Linked DNA regions of Aureispira sp. CCB-E. The protein of the gene in region 1 interacts with the protein of each later gene in a pairwise test. Links are inferred from orthologs where the notes say so. Each region holds a gene or a part of one and is shown in the gene's direction. Other genes may lie near its edges.

What was found.
Region 2: the proteins of rsfS (region 1) and QP953_RS15925 interact in binary tests that used the Escherichia coli proteins (3 or more experiments, as listed by UniProt). The link is inferred for Aureispira sp. CCB-E from one-to-one orthologs.

The regions. Positions count from the first base shown.
Region 1 is NZ_CP133671.1:1,481,900-1,484,921, reverse strand. The notes cover bases 150-2,834. They hold rsfS (ribosome silencing factor), read left to right. Parts: upstream 150-1,139; coding sequence 1,140-1,529; downstream 1,530-2,834. Other genes in these bases: ftsH (ATP-dependent zinc metalloprotease FtsH), read left to right, coding at 1,673-2,834; QP953_RS05610 (biotin--[acetyl-CoA-carboxylase] ligase), read right to left, coding at 164-937; QP953_RS05615 (CapA family protein), read left to right, coding at 150-155. In the rest of the region: more of QP953_RS05615, read left to right, coding at 1-149; more of ftsH, read left to right, coding at 2,835-3,022. UniProt on the Escherichia coli protein: Functions as a ribosomal silencing factor. Interacts with ribosomal protein uL14 (rplN), blocking formation of intersubunit bridge B8.
Region 2 is NZ_CP133671.1:4,108,312-4,111,582, forward strand. What follows is about bases 211-3,144. They hold QP953_RS15925 (AAA family ATPase), read left to right. Parts: upstream 211-1,103; coding sequence 1,104-2,186; downstream 2,187-3,144. Other genes in these bases: QP953_RS15920 (T9SS type A sorting domain-containing protein), read left to right, coding at 211-837; QP953_RS15930 (PEP/pyruvate-binding domain-containing protein), read left to right, coding at 2,290-3,144. In the rest of the region: more of QP953_RS15920, read left to right, coding at 1-210; more of QP953_RS15930, read left to right, coding at 3,145-3,271.

The DNA.
Region 1 (3,022 bases):
AACTCATTGATTTGTCGTTAGAAGATTTTCCAGAATCACCAGTAGAATTTTCTTTAGAAGAAGGAAGTATTCTTCCGATTACATTAGAAGCAACTCCTACCGCTATCGATAGCATTGCCATAGATAATAGTAGTCAAAATAAATCCGAACATTAGTAGATTTATTACATAAAAACAACTTCTTTAAAAGAATACGCCACAATCTGCTGATTTGTTTGGATTTGTAGTCGACCTTCGGGAGATATGCCTACGATTTTTCCTTGAAAAGTAGCCTTTGTTTTAGCATCTTGATAAGTACGCCATTCTTGATAAGCGTACAATGTTTGCAAATAATCTTGATTTAAAAGATCGTGCTGTTCTGCTTTTAATTGCAAATAGCGTTGTTCTAAATATTCACAGAATAGACCTATCAGTTGATAAGTATCTTGACGAATGTTTGTTTCTAAGAACAAAGAAGTAGGATTGGGTAACTCTGGCGAAAAATACGTTTGATTGATATTTAACCCCACACCAATTATTGTACTTGCCAATACATGCCCTTTTAGTTTATTTTCTATTAATATCCCTCCTATTTTTTTGTCATTGATATAAATATCGTTGGGCCATTTGACAGACAATTCATCAAGAGGAACAATATAATTTTTGAGCAAATCATAGACGGCAAGCGCAACAACTTGGTTTAGCTTAAATTGGGATTGGATGGGCAAAAATTTTGGATACAAAATAACCGACAAGGTGATATTCTCACCTTTGGCACTTTCCCATTTACTGCCAATCTGTCCTCTTCCTGCATACTGGTTATCGGTATAAATGACAGTTCCTTCGATTGGAGTGCTTTTTGCCAGTAGAGTATTAGCAAAAATATTGGTAGAATCTACACTTGCAAGATAATTTGCAACTTTTCCAATGAAAAGGCTGTTAGAAGATACAGGTTTCATGCCTAAGACCAATTTTTTTTCGTTATTTTTACCCAATAAATTTTAGAATCTGTTTGTTCAGATTTTTTCAAAAATATAATTTTATTTCAAGTTACTATTAAAGTTTATAAAGAAACCAAAAAACTATTATTTATCATAACGCAACTGAAAAGTACTCTACTGACTATAAAACAGTGTACTGCGTAGTAAAACTCTTACTGTATTGAGCAACAAAAATATTGCCTTCCAACAAGATGCACAAGATACTCGTGCTTTGACAACTCTTATTATTGATGCTATTCAAGATAACAAAGGGAAAGAAATTGCTTTGTTTGATATGCGTGAATTAGAAGAAGCTAGTAGTGATTTTTTCATTCTTTGCAATGGAAATTCAAAAACACAAATTTTAGGTATCATCAAAAACATTGAGCGACGAGTTTATGAAGAATTTGGAATTCGACCTGATCACTCAGAAGGACAAGAAGCCAATTGGATGTTACTAGATTATTTTTCGGTAGTTATACATGTTTTTTCAAGTGAAAAAAGAGCTTTTTATAACTTAGATGACTTGTGGAGTGATGCTAAAGTAACTAAATACGATAATCAAGATTAAAATGACAGGGAAATATTTGTGCGAACATTAATTTTTTCTTAACTCAATGTTGCGCTTTTCTGACATTCTTAATGCAACTTTTTATTTTCTTTTTAGTTTAAAAGGATAAGACTAAACAGAAACAATTATAGATATCAATAAATATGGAACAAAAAAATTCACCTGGCAACAAACCAAAATTTAATGCTTATTGGTTTTATGCCATCATTGCGGTGATTCTAATTTCGCTTAACTTATTCAACCTTACAGGTTCTACTCCTGATATATCAATGACGGAATTGACAAAACTCATAAAAAAGGGGGATGTTGATAAGATTGTCATTGTAAGTACGGGAGAACAGAGTAAGTATGCAGACATTTACATCGACAAGGAAAAACTATCGAATGAAGCATACGAAAAAGTATCCAAATCTACGATTGGTACCGCCAATCCTGGTCCTCACTACAAACATACGGTTATCGTTGTTGAGACCTTTATGAAAGAAGTAAAAGAGGTACAAAAAGAATATTTGGCAGCTAATCCTAATGCGGAAGAAATAACCTTTGGTACCGAAACTAAAGGTACATTAGCTGGGATTATTATGTGGCTATTTCCTTTTATTTTGCTCATTGGAATTTGGGTCTTCTTCATGCGCCGCGTTGGTGGCGGTGGTGGTGGCGCTGGTGGTCAAATATTTAATATTGGTCGCTCTAAAGCCACTCTATTTGACAAAGATACAAAGGTAAATGTAACCTTTAAAGATGTTGCTGGTTTGGACGAAGCCAAAGAAGAGGTCATGGAAGTGGTTGACTTCTTGCGCAATCCTAAAAAATATACTGTCTTAGGGGGTAAAATTCCAAAAGGGGTTTTGTTAGTAGGCCCTCCAGGTACGGGTAAAACATTATTGGCAAAAGCAGTAGCAGGAGAAGCAGATGTTCCTTTCTTTAGTATTTCTGGTTCTGACTTCGTTGAAATGTTTGTGGGAGTAGGAGCATCAAGAGTTCGTGACTTGTTCCGCCAAGCTAGAGAAAAAGCACCTTGTATCATCTTTATTGATGAGATTGATGCTATTGGTCGTGCAAGAGGAAGAAATTCGATGCAAGGAAATGACGAGCGTGAAAATACTTTGAACCAATTGTTGGTAGAAATGGATGGTTTTAGCACCGATAAAGGGGTTATTCTTGTTGCTGCAACCAACCGCCCTGATATTTTAGATACAGCCTTGTTGCGTCCTGGTCGATTTGACCGCCAAATTGGAATTGGTAAACCAGACTTAGTTGGTCGGGAGCAAATTTTCAAAGTACATCTAAAACCTATCAAAATCAGTGATAATGTTGATGCCAAAACGTTGGCGATGCAAACACCTGGTTTTGCAGGGGCTGAGATTTCTAATATTTGTAATGAAGCTGCCTTAATCGCCGCTAGACACGATAAGTCAGAGGTAGATATGGAAGATTTCAACAAAGCTATTGATCGTGTTATTGGTGGTTTGGAAAAGAAAAACAAGCTAATC
Region 2 (3,271 bases), 2.6 Mb from region 1 along the record:
GATCGATTCTATTTGGATAACGAAATCGTAGCAGATGCTAGAACTTATTTTTATGGAATTCCTGAAGCAGGGCGAGCCTATATTGATGGAAAAACTACTGGCGTTCCAAGATCTAGGTATTTACAGGATATAGATTTTGAGAAAGAAATGTTAGCTAGTCCGAAGTTTGATATTGAAATTGATACTTTCCACCATAACAATGCAGGCATCTTTACGATAGAAGCTACTGTAAAAGCTCTGGTAGATTTACCGAATCCTGTTCGTTACAGAATTAATACAGTCATTACCGAAGATTCGCTAACGTATGGTGGCGCAAGTAATAGCATGGTACATGCTGTTGTTAGAAAAGATGATGAAGCAGCCAATATACGAACTCGTTCTTGGGCAGTTGGAGATACACAAAAAGTAACCTTAACTTGGAATCATGGCGCAACTTCAATTGTTTATCGTCCTGAGCATTTTCAAGCTGTTGTATTCATCCAAGCAGAACTTAGCAGAGAAGTATTCCAAGCTGCAACCTCGAGAGATGTTAGTGGATATTGGGTTGGTGTTGATCAAATTGCTGCTGAACCAGAACTAAATGAAATCAACTCTATGAATCTATATCCAAATCCTGCGAAAGATTACTTTAATGTTTCTTTTGATAAGGCTTTAAAACAAGATTACAACTGGAAACTAGTTGGAATTAATGGTGTAGAACATCAGACAGGGATGGTTTATGCTGGGGATAAGGACATTCAAATTAGTAATTACGATTTTCCTTCTGGAGTTTATGTATTTATAGTTTATAATGAACATGTCTTTTCGCAACGTAAAGTCATTATTAATCAAGAATAAGAAAAAAGCAATTGTAATTTAAATATTATTTAGGTGTCAGCAAGGTTTCATCAACTTGTTGGCACCTTTTTTTGTTTTATTAAAAGATAACTTTAGATCAAAGTATTTCGATCCATCAAAAATTATTATTTTGCAGTCCAAGTAATTAAGCAAGTGATCCCAAAAATCAAGCTGTGACACTAGTCTTTTTTAGTATGAAAAATTTTGGTATTGCTTAATTTTCACAAAAAATTGCTCTACAAATAACAAAACACAATTATACAAGAATGTCAGAAACGCTGTTAAAATATCACGCAGAACAGGAATACGCAAAAGAATTAGAAGCATTAGCTAAACACGATAAGTTTCCTAAACCAGCGAATTGGAAACTATCTCCATGGGCAGTTGTTACGTATATTATAGGTGGAGAATTAGAAGATGGGACTATCATCAATCCTAAATATTTTGGTAAAAGGCGTGTTATAGAAATTGCTGTCGCTACCTTGGTAACAGATCGTGCGTTATTGCTTATGGGAGTTCCTGGAACTGCTAAAACTTGGGTTGCAGAACATCTTTCAGCAGCTATTTCAGGAACTTCCACATTGTTAGTTCAAGGAACTGCGGGGATTAATGAAGACACCCTTCGCTATAGTTGGAATTATGCTAGCCTTTTGGCTAAAGGACCTTCTGAAGAAGCTTTAGTTCCTTCACCTATTATGTTAGCAATGCAACAAGGAAAGTTAGCAAGAGTTGAGGAGTTAACTAGAATTCCCTCTGATGTTCAAGATACTTTGATTACCATACTCTCTGAAAAAACACTTCCTATCCCTGAGTTAAACATAGAGGTTCAAGCTCAAAAAGGGTTTAATGTTATTGCAACCGCAAATGATAGAGACAAAGGAGTCAATGAACTTTCTAGCGCTTTAAAACGTCGTTTCAATACAGTTGTTCTCCCCTTACCTTCTTCTTTGGAGGAAGAGGTTAACATTGTTAAAACACGTGTAGATCAATTGGGTAAAAACCTAGATATACCTGCTGAATTAGCTCCAATCAAAGAAATTGAACGCTTGGTTACGATGTTTAAGGAATTAAGAGATGGGAAGACAATTGATGGCAAAACAAAATTAAAGATGCCTACCTCTACCCTTAGTACTGCTGAAGCTATTTCTGTTATTAATAGTGGTCAAGCTCTAGCCGCACATTTTGGTGACGGAACGATAAAAGCTAGGGATTTAGCGGCAAGTATTATTGGAGCAGTAGTAAAAGATCCTGCACAAGACAGCGAAATTTGGAAAGAATACCTTGAAACAGTTGTCAAAGAAAGAAAAGAATGGTCTGATTTATATAGAGCATTCAAGGAATTGGATTAAATTATAAGGCTCAAATTAACATTGCTTTTTGAGCGATTCACAGTTCGTTATCAATAGAGTATATTTTTATTGCTTAATTCCTTAAACTAAAAGTATCCTAATTATGCGCTTATTTTTTTCTATCATCTTAGTATACTTCTTTTTAGCAAGATTGCAAGCTCAGTCAGGTTATGCTAAACCCGATTTTGCTGTTCAATACATTTCTTATTTTGGAATCGGTTCAGCATCTGTTCAAAAATCTGCTATTATAGGACACAACGCGGCTAATTATGCGCTCATGCAGCAGGCTTTGCCTAAGTGGACAGATCAAGGACTTGGCATTCCTGTTTATTTTTATCAAAAGACCATAGAAGATTGTGGTGCGGATTTACTAATTCAAAAATTAGAAAAAGAATACAATGTATTGGAAGAAAAGGAATTGGCAAAACGGCTTCAAAAAATAAGAGAAACGATACTAGTTGCCGACATTCCTAAAGGGCTGAGCAATCAACTAAAAAATGCTATTCAAGAATTTTATAAAGGAAAAAAAATTAGGATTAGTAGTTCTCCAAACTATTATAGCTCTATCAAAACATTTTCTATTTCGACCTCTCTTGAAGATCTCTCACCTAGTATTACACAAGTCTATGCTTCTTTTTGGAAATTAGAAGCTGTAAAAGAGCGATTTAAAAATAAAGAGAACAAACAATTTGCTTTGGGGTTGCTAATCACTCAAGGTTTTGAATATGGTTATGCAATTGGACGAGTCCAAACAGATTATAGTGGGCAATTTCCATCTATCCACATTATGAGTAAACGAGAATCTTCTACTGAGCGTATTGGTTTTCCTAGATTTGATAGTAAATGGTATCGCACCTATGAGAAAGCAAAAAAAGCAGCTGTCTTTGTTGATAATGCTTCTCTAACGCCTACTGTTCGTGATTTGCAACAGGCGACAATTGTTTTAGATCCAATTTTGAGAGCAGGAAAAGATAAGAAGTTATCTGATAAAAACTATAATACGGTATTTACATTTATAATAAAAAAACTAAATGGGAAGTTTCAATTGAAATTACAACAACCTGAATTACAACTAACTCATCAAT